One region of the Janthinobacterium sp. SUN128 genome, then DNA from elsewhere that is predicted to be linked to it. Evidence: predicted binding sites of a transcription regulator. Region 1 holds the regulator's gene; the other holds the start of a gene.
What was found. Region 1 encodes FNR, which switches genes on or off when oxygen is low (the NO sensors DNR and NnrR bind a similar motif). Its sites were predicted from a motif close to TTGATNNNNATCAA; they were not measured.
Positions count from the first base shown of each region.

Region 2: the regulator FNR is predicted to act here: its motif matches at 6,672-6,685, upstream of O3297_RS06855 (serine protein kinase).

Region 1 is NZ_JAPWHY010000006.1:153,037-162,520, reverse strand. It holds gene O3297_RS26805 (heavy metal translocating P-type ATPase) at 1-1,758, shown strand, start outside; gene ccoS (cbb3-type cytochrome oxidase assembly protein CcoS) at 1,758-1,934, shown strand; gene ccoN (cytochrome-c oxidase, cbb3-type subunit I) at 2,117-3,544, shown strand; gene ccoO (cytochrome-c oxidase, cbb3-type subunit II) at 3,560-4,174, shown strand; gene O3297_RS26785 (cbb3-type cytochrome c oxidase subunit 3) at 4,176-4,379, shown strand; gene ccoP (cytochrome-c oxidase, cbb3-type subunit III) at 4,372-5,292, shown strand; gene ccoG (cytochrome c oxidase accessory protein CcoG) at 5,295-6,677, shown strand; gene O3297_RS26770 (FixH family protein) at 6,780-7,304, shown strand; gene fnr (fumarate/nitrate reduction transcriptional regulator Fnr) at 7,308-8,066, opposite strand; gene O3297_RS26760 (response regulator) at 8,316-9,484, shown strand, end outside.
Region 2 is NZ_JAPWHY010000001.1:1,527,939-1,537,422, reverse strand. It holds gene O3297_RS06885 (TlpA disulfide reductase family protein) at 1-162, shown strand, start outside; gene O3297_RS06880 (bifunctional 2',3'-cyclic-nucleotide 2'-phosphodiesterase/3'-nucleotidase) at 246-2,342, shown strand; gene O3297_RS06875 (tetratricopeptide repeat protein) at 2,399-3,091, shown strand; gene O3297_RS06870 (catalase) at 3,390-4,826, shown strand; gene O3297_RS06865 (hypothetical protein) at 4,916-5,263, opposite strand; gene O3297_RS06860 (hypothetical protein) at 5,434-6,615, opposite strand; gene O3297_RS06855 (serine protein kinase) at 6,872-8,836, shown strand; gene O3297_RS06850 (DUF444 family protein) at 8,839-9,484, shown strand, end outside.

The sequences.
Region 1 (9,484 bases):
TGCTATTCGGCCATGCCGTTTTTCCAGGGCGCCTGGGCCAGCCTGCGCGCGCGTACCCTGGGCATGGACGTGCCCGTGGCGCTGGGCATCCTGGCGGCCTTCTTCGGCAGCGTGGTGGCGACCTTTACGGGCCGCGGCGAGGTGTATTACGACTCGGCCACGATGTTCATCTTCCTCTTGCTGTGCAGCCGCTATTTCGAGCTGCAGGCGCGCCGCAAGGCCGCCTCGGCCCTCGAGCGCCTGCAGCACGCCTTGCCCGCCTCCGCATCGCTGATGGCGGGCTTTCCCGACAACCGCGCCACCACCCTGGTGCCGGCCGGCAGCCTGGCCGTCGGTGACGTCATCCTGGTGAAACCGGGCGAGGCGATTGCCGCCGACAGCATCATCGTCGAAGGCACGAGCGCGCTCGATTTATCCCTGCTGACGGGCGAGAGCGCGGCGCAGCGCAGGAAAACCGGCGAGCGAGTGCCGGGCGGGGCGATCAACGCCAGCGCGGCGCTCATCTTGCGCGTGCTGAAACCGGCGCGCGAAAGCACCCTGTCCGACCTGTTGAAACTGATCGAACGGGCCGGCAGCGGCAAGCCGCAGATCGCGCAGTGGGCCGACAAGGTCGCCGCCTGGTTCGTGCTGGGCTTGCTGCTGTTTGCCGTCGCCGTGTTCGCCTTCTGGAGCTGGCACGACCCGTCGCAGGCGTGGCCCGTGGCCATCGCCGTGCTGGTCGTCTCGTGCCCCTGCGCGCTGTCTCTCGCCACGCCGACGGCGCTGGCGGCGGCCACCGACAGCCTGCTGCGGCGCGGTGTGCTGATCGTCCAGCCGCATGTGCTGGAAACCCTGCACCGCGCCACCCACATCGTCTTCGACAAGACGGGAACCTTGACGCTGGGCCGGCCCGTGCTGCGGCAAATCGAGGGACTCGGCAGCATGAGCGAGGACGCTTGCCTGCAGGTGGCCGCCGCGCTGGAAGCGGGCAGCGCCCATCCGCTGGCGCAGGCGATCCTGGCGGCGGCAGGGGAACAGCCGCAGCCGCGCACGCATGCGGAGCAATTGCAGGAAGTGCAGGGACAAGGCCTGGAGGGCATCGTCGATGGCGTGCACTACCGCCTGGGCAACGCGGCCTTTGTCGCCGCCATCGCCGGGCCGCCGCTGGGCGACACGGCCGTCGGCATGCAGGGCATGACGCCGCTGTACCTGGGTGCGCAGGGGCGCTGGCTGACGCGCTTCTTACTCAGCGATGCGCTGCGCCCCGAGGCGCGCGACGTGGTCGCGTATTTCCACCGGCGCGGCAAGCAGGTCGTGCTGCTCAGCGGCGACCAGGAAGCGCTGACGCAAAGCGTGGCGACGGAACTGGGCATCAACACGGCGTGCGGCGAATGCCTGCCCGATGAAAAGCTCGATTTCGTGCAGCAATTGCAGGCGACGGGCGCCGTGGTGGCGATGGTCGGCGACGGCATCAACGACGCCGCCGTGCTGAGCGGCGCCGACGTGTCCTTCGCCATGGGTTCCGGCGCCGCGCTGGCGCAGGCGCATGCGGATACGGTGCTGCTGTCGAGCCAATTGGTTTCCGTGCTCGACACGGCGAAAACGGCGGCGCGCAGCATGCGCATCATCCGCGAAAACCTGGGCTGGGCTACCCTGTACAATCTGACAGCCATCCCGGCCGCCGCGCTGGGTTTCCTGAACCCCTGGCTGTCCGGCGTGGGCATGGCTGCCAGCTCGGCCGTCGTCATCGCCAACGCCCTGCGCCTGCGGAAAGTCTAATGGAAGCTCTCTACCTCCTCATCCCCTTAAGCGTCGTGGTCGTCTTCATCGCCCTGTGGGTGTATTTCACGGCCTCGGACGGCGGCCAGTTCGACGACCTCGTCGGACCGGGCCTGCGCGTGCTGCAGGACGACGATACGACGGCCAAGCCGGCGCCCGGCGAACCGCATCCCTGATTTCACCCGCCCGGATTGCCGGGATCTTGCATGGCTTTTTTGACCGAAATATCACTTTATTTCGATGCCAGTTCGCTACGCTTATTTCATCCGGGGAATTTTGATCCACATCAAAGTTTTTTCGCGGTCAAACACTTACTCTCTGGCCACCATCATAAATAGTAATTCCAGGGAGAGTCTTTGTGGATCAATCGCTGAACTATAACTACAAGATCGTGAAGCAATTCGCGGTCGCTACTGTGGTATGGGGCATCATCGGCATGCTGGTTGGCGTTATCATCGCCGCTCAGCTGGCCTGGCCTGCCCTGAACCTCGACATACCATGGCTGACATACGGACGCTTGCGTCCGCTGCACACGAATGCGGTGATTTTCGCCTTCGGCATCTGCGGCCTGTTCGCTACTTCGTACTACGTTGTCCAGCGCACCTGCCAGGTGCGCCTGTTTTCCGACAAGCTGGCCGCCTTCACGTTCTGGGGCTGGCAAGCGGTGATCCTGTGCGCCGTCGTCACCCTGCCCTTGGGCATGACACGCGGCAAGGAATACGCCGAGCTGGAATGGCCTATCGCCATCCTCATCGCCGTCGTCTGGATCGCTTACGCCATCGTGTTCTTCGGCACCCTGATCAAGCGCAAGGTCAAGCACATCTACGTGGCCAACTGGTTCTTCGGCGCCTATATCCTGGCCGTGACGATCTTGCACGTGGTCAATGGCGCCGTCATGCCAGCCTCGTTCACCAAGTCGTATTCCGCGTATGCGGGCGTGCAGGACGCGATGATCCAGTGGTGGTACGGCCATAACGCGGTGGGTTTCATCCTGACCGCCGGCTACCTGGGCATGGTCTACTACTTCATCCCGAAACAGGCCGAGCGCCCCGTGTACTCGTACCGTTTGTCGATCGTCCACTTCTGGGCGCTGATCTTCACCTACATGTGGGCCGGCCCGCATCACCTGCACTACACGGCATTGCCTGACTGGACGCAATCGATCGGCATGGTCTTCTCGCTGGTCCTCCTGGCACCAAGCTGGGGCGGCATGATCAACGGCATCATGACCCTGTCGGGCGCCTGGCACAAGCTGCGCACCGACCCGATCCTGAAATTCATGATCGTCTCGCTGTCGTTCTACGGCATCGCCACCTTCGAAGGTCCGATGATGTCGATCAAGACCATCAACTCGCTGTCGCACTACACCGACTGGACCGTTGCCCACGTGCATGCGGGCGCCCTGGGCTGGGTGGGCTTCATCACCATGGGTTCGATCTACTACCTGCTGCCGCGCCTGGCTGGCCGCACGCAGATGCACAGCACGCGCCTGGTCGACGTGCACTTCTGGGTGGCCACCATCGGCATCGTGCTGTACATCGCCGCAATGTGGATCGCCGGCGTGATGCAGGGCCTGATGTGGCGCGCGGTCAATCCGGACGGCACCCTGACCTACACCTTTGTCGAGAGCGTGAAAGCGACGTATCCGTACTACGTGGTGCGCGTGGCCGGTGGCCTGCTGTACCTGTCGGGTATGTGCATCATGGGCTACAACACCTGGATGACGCTGCGCGGCAGCAAACTCCCCGTCGCCCGCATTCCGGAACTGAACGCGGCGCACGCCTGATAGGAGCGAAAGCAAATGAAATTTTCACATGCATGGATTGAAAGAAACCCCTGGCTGCTGATCGCCCTGGTCACGGTGGTGATCAGCATCGGCGGCGCCGTCGAGATCGTTCCCCTGTTCTTCCAGAAGAGCACGACGGAACCCGTCGCCGGCCTGAAACCATACTCGCCGCTGCGCCTGGCGGGCCGCGACATTTACGTGCGCGAAGGCTGCTACAACTGCCACTCGCAGATGGTGCGTCCGCTGCGCGCGGAAACGGAACGCTATGGCCACTATTCGGTCGCCGGCGAGTTCGTCTACGACCGTCCGTTCCAGTGGGGTTCCAAGCGCACGGGCCCCGACCTGGCCCGCGTGGGCGCGCGCTACAGCGACGAATGGCACCGCACGCACTTGAACAACCCGCGCGACGTGGTGCCCGAGTCGAACATGCCGTCCTACCCCTGGCTGGCGAAGACCAAGCTGGTGCCTGACGAGATCATGCCGAAGATGCGCGCCCTGAAACGCCTGGGCCAGCCGTACAGCGATGAAGAGATCGCCGCCGGCCCCGCGCAGCTGCAGGACAAGACGGAAGAAGACGCCCTGGTCGCCTATCTGCAAGGCCTCGGTACATTAATCAAAACAAGGAATTAGCATGGCAATCGAAAACCTGTTTGACAGCGCCAGCAGCGTCATGACGGTGGTTTCCTTTACGACGTTCGTGGGCATCCTGTGGTGGACGTTCAGCCGCAGCAACAGCGACTTCGACGCGGCGGCACGCCTGCCGTTCGCCGACGACGCGCTCGACTATCCGGCCGAAGCCGAAATGACCCTGGCGAAGGAGCATAACCATGGCTGACTTTACCAATGGCTTCTGGAATATCTACATCATCGTGCTGTCCCTGCTGGGCATCATCGGCTGCGGCGTGCTGCTGTACTCGCAGTCGAAAATCAAAGTGGTCGAGGGCGCCCCCGCTGACGGCACCACGGGCCACGTCTGGGACGAGGATTTGAAGGAACTCAACACGCCGATGCCGCGCTGGTGGATGTGGCTGTTCTACATCACCATCGTCTTCTCCCTGGCGTACCTGTTCCTGTACCCGGGCCTGGGCAACTATGCCGGCAGCCTGGGCTGGAAGTCGACGGGCCAGTACGAGGAAGAACTGAAGAAGGCGGAAGCCGACTACGGTCCCCTGTTCAACAAGTACCTGAGCCAGGACTTGAAGACGGTGGCCGCCGATCCGCAGGCGCAAGCCATCGGCCAGCGCCTGTTCCTGACCTACTGCGCGCAATGCCACGGTTCGGATGCACGCGGCAACAAGGGCTTCCCCAACCTGACCGACAAGGACTGGCTGTATGGCGGCGAACCCGACGTCATCAAGACCACCATCATGCACGGCCGCAATGGGCAGATGCCACCGATGGGCGCCGCCCTGGGCTCCGAAAAGGATGTCGAGAATGTGGCCCATTATGTGCTGAGCCTGTCCGGCTCGACCTCGGATCCCGTCAAGTCCGTGCTGGGCAAGGCCAAGTTCGGCGCCTGCATGGCCTGTCATGGCGCCGATGCCAAGGGTAACCAGATGCTCGGCGCGCCGAACCTGACGGACAAGACCTGGCTGTACGGCGGCAGCGCCGATACCATCATGGAAACCGTACGCAAGGGACGCAGCAACACCATGCCGGCCTTCAGCGATTTCCTCGGCGAATCCAAGGTACACGTGCTGTCGGCGTATGTCTGGAGCCTGTCGAATCCGCAGGCACCCGCGAAGTAAAAATGGAACCTCAAGTCATCAAGATGTATGCGGCCCGCGAGCAAATCTACCCTCGCGAGGCCAAAGGACGCTACGCTACCTGGCGATGGGTATGCGTATGGCTTACCCAGCTGGCGTTCTACGGCTTGCCGTGGTTGACCTGGAATGGCAGGCAAGCCCTGCTGTTCGATTTGACCACGCGCAAGTTCTACATTTTCGGCGTCGTGCTGTGGCCCCAGGATTTCATCTATCTGGCGGCCCTGCTGATCATCTGTGCGTATTTGTTGTTCCTCGTCACGGCCATTGCCGGGCGGGTGTGGTGCGGGTTCTCCTGCCCGCAAACGGTATACACGGAAATTTTCCTGTGGGTCGAACGCCGCATCGAGGGCACGCGCAGCGCGCGCATGGCCCTCGACAAGCAGGGCCCCTCCGTGCGCAAGGCATTCAAGAAGACGGCCAAGCACCTGGTATGGGGCGCCATCGCCCTGTGGACGGGCTTTACCTTTGTCGGCTACTTCACGCCGATCAAGGAACTGGCGCAGTCGGTGACCACCCTCAATTTCGGTCCCTGGGAATGGTTCTGGGTCTTGTTCTACAGCCTGGCAACCTACGGCAACGCGGGCTGGCTGCGCGAGCAGGTGTGCAAATACATGTGCCCCTACGCGCGCTTCCAGAGCGCCATGTTCGACCAGGACACGCTGATCATCACCTACGATGCCAAGCGCGGCGAACCGCGTGGCGCCATGAGCAAGAAGGCCGGCAACAACGACAAGCTGGGCGATTGCATCGACTGTACCCTGTGCGTGCAGGTGTGTCCGACCGGCATCGATATCCGCAACGGCCTGCAGTATGAATGCATCGGCTGCGCCGCCTGCGTCGATGCCTGCAACAGCGTGATGGACAAGGTCGAGCGGCCGCGTGGCCTGATACGCTACAGCACCGACCATGCGATGGAAAACAACTTCAATTCGAAGCAGATACGCCAACGCGCCATGCGCCCGCGCGTCCTGATCTACACTTCCATCCTGGCCCTGATCATCATCGCCGTGTGTACGTCGCTGGCCCTGCGCACGCCCCTGAAAATGGACGTGATCCGCGACCGCGGTTCGATGGGACGCGAAGTGGAGGACGGCATGATCGAAAACGTCTACCGCCTGCAGATCATGAATACGTCCGAGCAAAGCCAGCATTTTAAAATCAGCGCTTCCGGCTTGCCGGGCCTGACCTTGCTGACGCGCGAAGAAGTGACCTTGCAGCCGACGGAAACGCTGGGCTGGCCGATCCGCCTGCGCGTGCCGCACGGCGTCGGCGAGAAGGGCTCGAACAAGATTGCGATCGAATTGCAATCGCTGGACGATCCATCGCTGCATGTGCGTGAAAGCGCGGTATTCATCGTGCCGCGTTAACAAGGAAAGGCGGACGGGGACCGGGTGCCCTCGCCGCCGCCACGAAGTTGCAGGAAGGCCGGTCCCCATGCGGGGACTGGCTGATCAAACAGGAGAAACACCATGTCCGACAGTCTGAAACTGCAACCCCCCGTTGCACCGTGGTACAAGCATCGCTGGCCATGGCTGCTGATGATCGGTCCCGGCCTGTCCGTGGTCGTCGGCAGCTTCATGGGCTATATCGCGTTTACGCAGCCCGATGCGCTGGTGGTGGGCGATTATTACAAGCAGGGCAAGGCGATCAACCAGGATTTGAAGCGCGACACGATCGCCAGCGACCTGGCCATGGATACGCGCCTGTCATATGACGTGGCTGCAGCGCGCCTCAGTGGTTCCGTGCACAGCTTCGGCAAGGCTTATCAGGCGCCGCTGCAGCTGCACCTGGCGCATGCGACCCTGCCGGAAAAGGATATCAAGCTGCTGGTGCAGCCCGATGCGGCCGGCAATTTTTCCGTAGCACTGCCGATGCTCGAGCGCAGCCGCTGGCAAGTGCTGGTGGAAAACGACAAACGCGAGTGGCGCCTGTCCGGCATCTGGACCTGGCCCCTGCAACGCAGCATCGCGCTGCACGCGGATGAAGAACTGTAAGTCTTATTTGCAGACGTCCGTGCCGGCCGTAATGGCTTTCAACTTGGCCGGCTGCAGGATTTCGATCTCGCGGTTCGAGACGCGCAGCCAGCCTTCCTTCTTGAATTTCGACAATAAACGGCTGACGCTTTCGATGGTCAGGCCCAGATAGTTGCCGATTTCCTCGCGCGACATGCGCAGCTGGAAATTGCTGCCCGAATAGCCGCGTGCTTCATAGCGCGACGCCAGGTTGACGATGAAGGCGGCAAAACGCTGGGTCGCCTGCATATTGCCCAGCAATAGCATGACGCTTTGCTCGCGCGTGATTTCCTGGCTCATCATGCGGTGGAAATGACGCAGCAGGGTCGGCATATTGCCCAGCAATTGTTCCAGGCTGGAAAACGGAATTTCACACACTTCACTGTCTTCCAGCGCCACCGCATTACAGTGGTGGCGGTCGGCGCTGATGGCATCCATGCCCAGCAGTTCACCGGCCATCTGGAAACCCGTCACCTGCTCTTCGCCACCCGGATTGATCTGGTAGGTCTTGAAGTGCCCGAGGCGGATCGCGTACAGGTTCTGGAACGAGTCGCCGATGCGGAACAGCGAGGCCCCGCGCACGATCTTGCGGCGGCGGCCGATGATCTGGTCCAGCCTATCCATGTCGCCCACATCAAGGCCCATCGGCAGGCACAATTGATGCATGCTGCAGGTCGAGCATCGTGCACGCAACGCCTCCACGTTCACGGTGGGCAAGGTGGGAGTGAGTAGCGCTTCAGTCATGTCGGTACCTTTTAGAAAATGCAACAACAAGTTTACTGCATACAGCTGCATACAGGGTTGCCGTATGCCAATTTCACCGTAAATTCGGCGAATAAACGACGTCCAGCCTTTAATTATATGGCAACATCGTCAAAAGCCCATACGGGGCGGGCAATTTGCGCGGCGGCGCTTGCCAAGCTGGGGTATTGATAGGAAAATTCCTGACAGCATTATCTGCCGCCTGTGCCGCCCGGCACTGAAAAGGAAATCATGAAGCCTCTCGGCATTAAAGCAAAAGTCGCGCTGGCCACCAGCCTGACCTCGATCGCCATGATCGCGCTGGTCACCATGATCCAGGTGCAGCACATGCGCGACGACTTCACCCGAGTACTGCTGAGCCAGCAGTCATCCCTGATCAGCCGCACCGCTGCCGAGCTCGACGACAAGCTGGGCATGCTGCTGCAGATTGTCACCCTGACGGCCAGGCAGCAGCCGCCGGAATTGATCGCCCAGCCCGCCAAACTGCGCGAATACTATGCGCGCCGCTCGATGCTGGTGCTGTTCGACGACGTGCTGGTGCTCGACGCGCATGGCGCCATCGTGGCCGACATGCCGGAAGTGACGGGGCGCGCCGGCATCAACGTCGCCGAGCGCGAGTATTTCCAGACCGTCCTGCGCACGCGCCAGCCCATGATTACCGAGCCGATGCTGGGCAAGTCGAGCGGCATGCCCATCGTGCAGATGGTGGCGCCCGTGCTGGCCGCCGATGGCCAGGTGGCCGGCGTGGTGATCGGCGTGCTGCGCCTGTACAAGGACAATCTGCTGGGCCGCCTGCGCTCGGAAAAGATCGGCAAGAGCGGCTATTACTTCATCCTCACGCGCGGCGCCGTGCCGCGCTATGTGCTGCACCCCGATACCAGCCGTTTGCTGCAGCCGCGCAAGCCGAACGCCAACCTGACGACCACCCAGCTGCTGAAGGAGGATGGCGAAGGCAGCATGGTCAGCACCAACAGCCGCGGCATCACGGCCGTCAACAGCTTCAAGCGCCTGAAATCCGTGAACTGGCTGCTGGCCGCCTCGCTGCCCGTCGAGGATGCCTTCGAACCGTTCGATGGCGTACTGTACCGGCTGGTGCTGTGGAGCATCCTCGCTTCGCTGCTGGCCGCCTTTGTTCTGGGCTTGGTCACCGTACGCCTGCTGTCGCCGCTGGTGCGCCTGCGCGACACCCTGCTGGCCCTGCGCACCAGCGGCAGCCGTTTCACCCCCGTGCCGGTACAGCAGCGCGACGAGATCGGCGAACTGACGGAAGCGTTCAATGGCCTGATGAGCGAACGCGACCGCCTGCAGCAGGAACTCGAAGCGCGCGCGGCGGAGCTGGAGCAGGAACGCGACCGGGCCGAGGCGGCCAACCGCGCAAAGAGCGATTTCGTGGCCAACAT
Region 2 (9,484 bases), on a different contig from region 1:
GCCCTGGCCGCGCCCGCCTTGCTGCCCATCTTTGGCAATCAAATCAAGGGCTTGCCGTACACAGTGATTGTAAATTCTGAACATCTGATCTGTACACGGCACTTGGGCGCCGTCGATGCGGCCTGGCTGGCCAAGGCCGTGGCCGCCTGCGCGCAGCCCTGATTCCATGCGCCTTGCACGGCTGTCATCGCCGCGTCATATGGCGGCGTTACAGTCGCGTCCTTTGACTCTCTACGAGGGCGGTAATGAAAACAAATTGTGTCATGCTGGCGGCGCTGGCAAGCGTGGGTCTCGTTGCTTGCAACGGCAATTCGAATACGGCGCCGGCCATTCCCGAAGGCACGACGGTCACCGTGGCATTGCTGGAAACCACCGATATCCACTCGAACGTCCTCAGCTATAACTACTATGCGCTGGCCGAAGACACGAGCCTGGGGCTGGAGCGCACCTCGACCCTGATCCAGGCGGCGCGCGCGGAAAATCCGAACAACGTCTTGCTCGACGATGGCGACGTCATCCAGGGCACCTTGCTGGCCGACCTGCAGGCCGTGGCGGCGCCCGTGCCCTGCTCCGGCACGCTGGCCGTGCACAAGGCCATGAACGCGCTGAAATACGATGCGGGCGGCATGGGCAACCATGAATTCAACTATGGCTTGCCCTACCTGAGCCAGATCACCAACACGGATTTCGGCATTCCCGGCGTGGCCAAGCCGACGGGCACGTGCGGCGCGCCAGCCTTCCCTTCCGTGCTGAGCAATGTCGTCGGCGTGTCCAGCGGCAAGCCGATTTTCCAGCCCTACACCCTGCTGCCCCGCGATTTCGCCGCCACGGCGCCCGATGGCAGCAAGCTGACCGTGAAAATCAATGTGGGGGTGCTGAGCTTTGTGCCGCCGCAAATCCTCGAATGGGATCAAAAAGTGCTCGCTGGCAAAGTCAGCGTGACGGGCGTGCAGGAAGCGGCGAAACAATACGTGCCGGAATTGCGCAACAAGGGCGCCGACCTCGTCGTGGCCCTGTCGCATGGCGGGCTGGACACGAGCGCCTACAGTCCGAAAATGGAAAACGGCAGCTATCATTTGACCAACACGGGCATCGATGCGCTGATGATCGGCCACTCGCACTTGATCTTCCCGAAAGGCAAGGAAGAAGGCGCGGCCGCACTGGACGCGTCGTTTGCCGCCTTCCCCGCCAGCGCGAAGATCGACGCCGTCAACGGCTTTGTGAACGGCGTGCCCACCGTCATGGCGCAAAGCTGGGGCCGCCGCTTGGGCATCATCAAGCTGACGATGGCTTATCAGGGCGGTAAATGGGTAGTGCAGCCGGCCAAGACGACGGTGGAATCGCGCGGCTTCAAGTACACGGATGGCAAGACCCTCGTGAAAGCCGACCCGGCCATCGCTCCTCTCGTGGCCACCGAGCACGCAGCCACCATCGCCTACGCCAAGCAGCCGCTGGGCATCAGCACGGATTTCGAGATGTCCGCCTATTTTGCGCTGGTGGGCGACGTGAGCGCCATCCAGCTGGTGAACCAGGCGCAGCTCGACTACGTGAAGAATTTCATTGCCACCAGCACCGATGCGACCTTGTCCAGCTACAAGAACATCCCCGTCATTTCCTGCAGCGCGCCATTCAAGGCGGGCCGCAACGGGCCGTCGGACTTCACGGACGTGGCCGCGGGCGCTTCCCCGGCCGCGCCGGTCGGCTTGCAAGTGCGCAATCCGGGCGACCTGTATTTATATAGCAATAACAACCTGCAAGCCGTGAAGATCAAGGGCGCGGACTTGAAGGCGTGGCTGGAAACGTCGGCCAAACAATTCAACCAGATCGATCCGGCCAGTGCGGCCGAGCAAGACCTGGTGCCGTCGTATGGCACGATCTATAACTATGACGTGTTCTACGCGGAAAACAATGCGCTGACGTACCAGATCGACGTGACGAAAAAGCCGGGCAGCCGCATCGTCAACCTCACGTACAAGGGGGCGGCGGTGGCCGATGGCGATGATTTCATCGTTGCTACCAACGACTACCGCGCCGGTGGCGGCGGCGCCGTGCCTGGCATCGATGGCAGCAAGACCATCATCAAGTCGCCCGATGCGAACCAGGCCGTGGTCAGCAACTACCTGGCGTCGCTCAGCACCAAGGGCGGCAAGGTCACGCTGGCGGCCAATGGCAGCGCGCGCAGCTGGAGCTTCGTCAAGACGGCCACGGCCGGTCCCGTGATCCTGCGCTCGGCGCCGGGCCATCTGGCGCTGGCGCAAGGCAGCGGCATCAGCAACGTGGCGGCCGAAGGCGGCCTCGACGCCAGCGGCTTTGCCAAGTACCGCATCGACCTGAGCAAATAAGGTCCGAGGGCCGGAACAAGCGCAGTTCCGGCCTGTTTTGATGAAAGGTAATCCCAATGAAACACGCACTCTCCCTCCCCGCCGTCGTGCTGGCGGCAGCCCTGGCCGCCTGCCAGGCATCGCCACCGCCCACGGCGGCGGAAATCGAAGCCGTCGCCATGCATGCGCGCCAGGCGGGCGACCACCAGGCCGAGCGCAAGGTCCGCGGCTGGGCCGGCAAGGACATGCCCGTCGCCGAGCGCGAACTGGCGCTGATTTACCAGCCCCGTGCCGAACGCCGCGCCGAGGCCCTGGCCTTGTTCGAACAGGCGGCCCGCGCCGGCGACACGGAAGCTGCCTTCGAACTGGGCCAGATGCTGCGCGCGGCCACGCCGGCCCAAGCCTGGCTGTGGTACCGGCAAGCGGCGCAGCAAGGCCATGCAAAGGCGGCATTGATGCTGGGCTTGCTGGCGGCGAATGGCGAAGGCGTGCCGAAAGATCAAGGTGAAGCGGCGCGCTGGCTGGACAAGTCGAGCGAGCTGGGCAATCCACACGCCATGTTCCTGCTGTACAACGCCTACCGTGAAGGCCGCGGCGTGCCGCGCGACCTGGCCAAGGGGCGCGAATTGCTGGAGGAAGCGGCCCACCATGAATACCCGCCCGCCATCCAGGAACTGGCCATGACGGTGCAGGCGGACGACGCCCTGCGCGCCGGCCACCTGATGAAGGAAGCGACGGAGCACCGGCATAACAATTGGAACCGTTTTTAAAAAACTGGGTTTTAAAATCTGGACAAAAGGCCAGTGGCGTGAGCTAGGCCTGCCTTTATATACTTGTAACTTGCAAGCGTGCGGGAGCGGCAGCCATTCAGCGCTTATGATACAAGGATGCCGCCTGTGCTTGCATGGGCGGCGTGGCAAGCCGTCTCGCACAAAAAGGTTTACACTGAAATTGCATTTTAGAAATTTTACTCTGGACCAGCCCCGGTGAGTGTTCATTCAACCCAGCCAGTGTTTGAGTAGCGCCGGTGCGTCCATTGCTCTGCCTAGCCATGAAAGAAAGAGTCCAATGAAAAAGCTGACCACCGCCTTTGGCGCGCCTGTAGTCGATAACCAGAACATCCAGACGGCCGGCCCACGCGGCCCCGCCCTGCTGCAAGATGTGTGGTTCCTGGAAAAGCTGGCCCACTTCGACCGCGAAGTCATTCCCGAGCGCCGCATGCATGCCAAGGGTTCCGGCGCGCACGGCACGTTTACCGTCACGCACGATATCACGCGCTACACGCGCGCGAAAATCTTTGGCGAAGTGGGCAAGAAAACGCCGATGTTCGCGCGCTTTTCCACGGTAGCCGGCGAACGGGGCGCGGCGGACGCGGAACGCGATATCCGCGGCTTCGCCCTGAAGTTCTACACGGAAGAAGGCAACTGGGACCTGGTCGGCAACAATACGCCCGTGTTTTTCATGCGCGACCCATTGAAATTTCCCGATTTGAATCACGCCATCAAGCGCGACCCGCGCACGGGCTTGCGCAGCGCCAACAGCAACTGGGACTTCTGGACCTCGCTGCCCGAAGCCCTGCACCAGGTCACGGTGGTGATGAGCGACCGTGGCTTGCCGCGCAGCTTCCGCCATATGCATGGCTTCGGCAGCCATACCTTCAGCTTCCTGAATGCGCAAAACGAGCGTTTCTGGGTCAAGTTCACGTTCAAGACCCAGCAAGGGATTCAAAATCTGACGGATGCCGAAGCCGAAGAACTGGTAGGCAAGGACCGCGAAAGCTCGCACCGCGACTTGTACGAGAGCATCGAAAACAAGGATTTCCCCCGCTGGACCCTGTACGTGCAGATCATGCCGGAAAAAGAGGCAGGCACCTATCACCTCAACCCGTTTGACCTGTCGAAAGTATGGCCGCACGGCGACTATCCGCTGATCGAAGTGGGCGTGCTGGAACTGAACCGCAATGCGGACAATCACTTTGCCGAAGTGGAACAAGCCGCCTTCAACCCGGCCAACGTGGTGCCAGGCATCAGCTTTTCGCCGGACAAGATGCTGCAAGGCCGGCTGTTTTCGTATGGCGACGCGCAGCGCTACCGCCTCGGCGTAAACCACAGCCATATCCCTGTCAACGCGCCGAAATGCCCGTTCCACAGCTATCACCGCGACGGCCAGATGCGGGTCGACGGCAACCAGGGCGGAACCTTGGGCTATGAACCGAACAGCGAGCAGGAATGGGCCGAGCAGCCCGATTTCCGCGAACCGCCGCTGAGCATCGAAGGCGCGGCCGACCACTGGAACCACCGTGTCGACGAGGATTACTATTCGCAGCCGCGTGCCCTGTTCCGCCTGATGACGCCGGCACAGCAGCAAGCCTTGTTCGACAACACGGCCCGCGCCATCTCGGGCGCTTCGGAACAAGTCAAGCAACGCCACATCGGCAACTGCACCCTGTGCGACCCTGCCTATGGCGCGGGCGTGGCTGAAGCGATCGGCCGCCTGAGCAAATAAGGCGGGCGGATAAGCGAAGCCGAAGGCCTGGCAACAGGTCTTCCTGCGGCTATGCGCAGCCCGGTGGCCTAGCCGTCGGGCTCGCCTACCTACCAGCGTTGGATATCGATCTGGCCCGTGATGCTCGTCTCCACCGGATAGCCCTCGACCTGCAACGGTACGCGCCGCTTGACGGACGAGTCGCGCAAATATACGACAAGCGCTTCCTTGCCCACGGCCGTCTGCCCCAGGCTGACGCCTTCCACGCCATCGATCGCCATCAGCGCCCGCTCGTTGCGCCGCTTTGCCGCTTCCAGGCGGCCCGGGGGCGCGGCAGGGGCGTAGTATCCCTGGCCCGCGCCGCCCATTCCCTGTCCAGAGGCATCATCCGGCAAATACGGCATGGCGGCGTCCTCGAAGACGGCATGGGGCGATTGTGCGAATTTACTGTTTGACATGACAGACCCTCCTGATGCCTTCCATGATACACCCGGCCATCCGGCGTTGCAGCACGCTTCGCCGGCCAACACCATGCGTGGCTGCTGCCCTTGACACATATCATCATCGTGCAAAAGACAGCGTGATGCAAGGCGGCGCAACGCCGCCGCGCCATGCCCTTGCAGCGTGCTCAGGTGTACAAATTGATGTCGAGCGCCACCACCACCCGCCGCATCTGGTTGGCAAACGTGATATTGCCGCCGCCGGCAAACAGCAGTCCGACGGGATTGCGCTGCTGGTTCCACGTCCAGATGGACGAGCCGGAATCGCCGCCGGCGCTGAATGCGCCGCTGACGCCCGTGATGGCGATCTGGTCTTGGAACAGCGCGATCCTGCCGCCGCCGTAATTGACGTTGATGGTAGCGCCCAGGCCCGTGATGCGGCCCTGCGTCAGCTGCGTCGTGCGACCGGACTTGCCAACCATCATGCCCAGCGCGGGCGCCACCAGCGCATTGCTGATGCGGAAGTACGCCGGCACGCCGCCGCTCAGGTAGACCAGTTCGGGGCGCACGCGGTCTGGCCAGGCCCAGCCGGTGGCGCAATCGACGAAATTGACGCCGCCGCTGAAATTGATGGGCACGAAGCGCTCGAGCACGGCCACCTGGTCTTGCGGGCAGCGGCCGCCATCGATGGGGCCCGGCTGCACGATGCAGTCGTTGAACACGCCGCCATTGGAATTGGCCAGCACATGATTATTGCTAAGAATCATCAAACGACTGTTGCGCGGCGCGCTGCGCCCCACAGCCAGGCAGCCGATGGTGCCGGCCGTGATGCGGAAATGCCCGACCGACACGCCGCCCGGCGCAGGGCGCAAACGGAAGCGGTGCGGCTGCGCATCGATCACGCCCGTGACGACGATGTTGACGGGCACCCTGTCGCTGGACACGGCGCGCACGCCCATGGCTCCCACGATGGCGGCCTTGGCGCGGTCGACGGAAGTGGGCTCGGCCACGTACAGGGTCAGGGCCGGCAAGCCCGGTTCGCCGGACGAACTGTCGCTGGCGCCCTCGCCCAGGCCGATGGACACGCCCTGGATATTGCCGCCGTCGCTGAAGGCGTCGGCTGCGCGCACGCCGCCCGCCTGGGAAATGCTTTGGCGCATGCCGTCTTCGATGCTGCGCTTGATTTCCAGCAATTCCATGCTGACGCCGCTCAAGGCGTCGGGCACGTCCGAGACGGACGCGCTCTCGATCGTATTATCGTCTTTGCCAGGGACGGAAAATTGGCCGACGGCCTCTTCATCGTCCGCGCTTTGTCCCCTGCCGCTGGCGCCAGGCGGGGCGCTGAAACCATTCTCGTTGCCTATCATCATGTTCTCCTCGTGGGTCGCCGCAAACCACCAGTCTGGACGGCCCGCGCCGGCCGGTATTGATCTGGATTGAACTGCGCTGGCGCATGGCGGCCCTGCCCCAACGGGGGCAGCGAGGATAAAAATAGTTCCCTCGTCAAGGTTGAGCGAGATCATGCGTGCGGCCAGAGGTGGCGCCGTATACTTGGCTGACAGGCTGGAACCGGGCCTGCTCCACGGCAGCAACGGTATGGATGGGGAAATAATGACGAGCCCTGGTATGACACGCCACGACGACGCGCCCGCGGGCGAGCAAGCAGGCCAGCATGCGGGTTTTGTGCACGGCATGGCGGCCTGGGCGGCAAAACACCGCATCCGCCCATGGGGCGGCAGTTTTGCCGACTTCATCGAGCAGATCCTGCCGGGCCGCGCGGCCCTGCTGACGCGCAGCGCGCACCAGTACCTGTGGGACATGATGCGCTGGAACGGCCAGACCGATGACAACGGGCGCTTCCGCTGCCGCCTGTTCGACGACGAGCTGTTCGGCATCGACGAGGCAATCGACCGGGTTGCCGCCTACTTCAAGGCCGCCGCCGCCGGCTCCGAGGTGGGCCGGCGCATGTTGCTATTGCTGGGCCCGCCGTCGGGGGGCAAGTCGACCATGGTGATCCTGCTCAAGCGGGGGCTGGAAGAATACAGCCACAGCAGCGAAGGCGCGCTGTACGGCATCGCCGGCTGTCCCGTGCACGAATCGCCGCTGCATCTGGTGCCGCACAGCATGCGCGCCGACTTTCGCGCCAGCTATGATGCCGAGCTGCAGGGCGAACTGTGCCCCCATTGCCGCGCCCGCCTGGAAGAACAGTACGCAGGCGATTTCCTGCGCATGCCCGTCGAGCGCATCCACCTGTCCGAGGCGGGCCGCTGCGGCATCGGCACGTATGCGCCGCACGATCCCACCACGGCCGACCTGGCCGACTTGGTCGGTTCCGTCGACCTGTCGAAAGTGGCTCAGTACGGCGACGAAGGCGATCCGCGCGCCTGGTCGTGGTCCGGCGCGGTATACGCGGCCAGCCGCGGCATGCTGGAAATGATCGAGATTCTCAAGGTCAAGCGGGAATTCCTCTATTTACTATTAACCCTGACGCAGGAAAAGAATGTCAAGGTGTCGCGCTTTCCCCTGATCTATCTCGACGAAACCATCCTCGCGCACACGAATCTGGCCGAATTTCGCAAATTCCTGCAAGAAAGCGAAAACGAGGCGCTGCTCGACCGCATGGTCATCGTGCAAGTGCCGTACACGCTCAATTATCGCGAGGAAGCACGCATCTACCGCAAGTTGATCCTGGCGGCCGCGCCCGCCTTCCGCGATGTACACCTCGATCCGCACGTGCTGCATGCGGCGGCCGTGTTTGCCATCCTCAGCCGTCTGCCCGAAGGCGAGGACAAGGAGGCCGAGCTGGTCAAGAAACTGCGCATCTACGCCGATGAAGACGTGGACGACTTGCAGCCGGCCGACATCCGCCGCATGCGCGAGCGCGACAAGGCGCCCGACGAGGGCCTGTCGGGCGTGTCGCCCCGTTTCGTCATCAATGCCCTGTCGCACGCCATCATTTCCGCCCAGCGCAACAGCCTGTCCACCATGGACGTGCTGCTGGCCCTGAAGGACGGCATTGAAAACGATGCGCGCATCGAACCACGGCGCAAGCGCAAGTGGGTCGATTACCTGGTGCTCACGCGCAAGGATTTCTATAACCGCTGGGTCAAGGCTGACGTGCACAAGGCCCTGTTCGTGTCGTTCGAGCAAGAAGCGCAAGACTTGCTGAACAAATATCTCGATGAAGTCGAAGCCATGCTCGACAACCGCCAGATCCGCGATCCCATCACCAGCGAAGAGCGCCGTCCCGACGAACGGTTCCTGCGCGCCGTGGAAGAAAAAATCCACATCAGCGACTCGGGCAAGCAATCTTTCCGACAAGAAGTGGTCCGCAAGGCCATGAGCGCCTTCAAGCGGGGCGAGCCATTTGGCCTGGGCAGCCATGCGCAACTGCACGACGCCATCCAGCAATACCTGTTCGAGCAGCGGCGCGACGTGCTGCGTCTGGTCGGCTCGGCCAAGCGCCCAGATGACGACGTGCGGTCCAGGATTTCGGCCGTCGAGCAGCGCCTGGTCGACGAATACGGCTATGACGCCCATAGCGCGCGCGAAGCGCTCAACTACGTAACCACCTTGCTGGCGCAGGAATAGCCATGTCCGCCACGACCTCGCCAGGCAACGGCAATCAGCATGGCCCTCCGGAACGGGATGGCCGCTCAGGCTCGCCAGCCACGGCAAGCAAGGTGCATTCCGCCGGCGCGACAGCGCCAACGGGCCCCGCGCCTGCCCTGGCCCAGCCGTGGTACGGGCTGTTCTCGCGCGGCGCGCGCGACTGGCTGCGCCACAACCAGAAAGTGCGCGACGCCGTGCAGGCGCACTTGCCCGAGCTGATCGCCACCCCTGACCTGATCGGCGGGCCGCAGCAACGCACGGTGCAAGTGCCCATGCGCCTGCTTGAACATGCGCATTTCCGCCTGGCGCCCGCGCGCAGCAGCGTGGGCGCGGGCCAGGGTGGCGGCCAGCCCGGCGATCTCCTGCGCGCGGCCCGCCCCGCCGCCACGGGCGGGGCGGGAACGCAAGGCGAAGGCGGCGATGGCGAGGGGGCGGTGCGCCTGCTGCTCGAGTTTCCCATCGACGATATTCTCGACTGGTTGTGGGACGCCTTCGAGCTGCCGCACCTGAAGCCGCGCCACCTGGGCGCCATCGATGAAGTCCGGCTCGTGCGTAGCGGCCTGGACCGTCATGGCGCCCGTTCGCGCCTGGACCGGCGGCGCACTGTCAAGGAAGCCATCAAGCGGC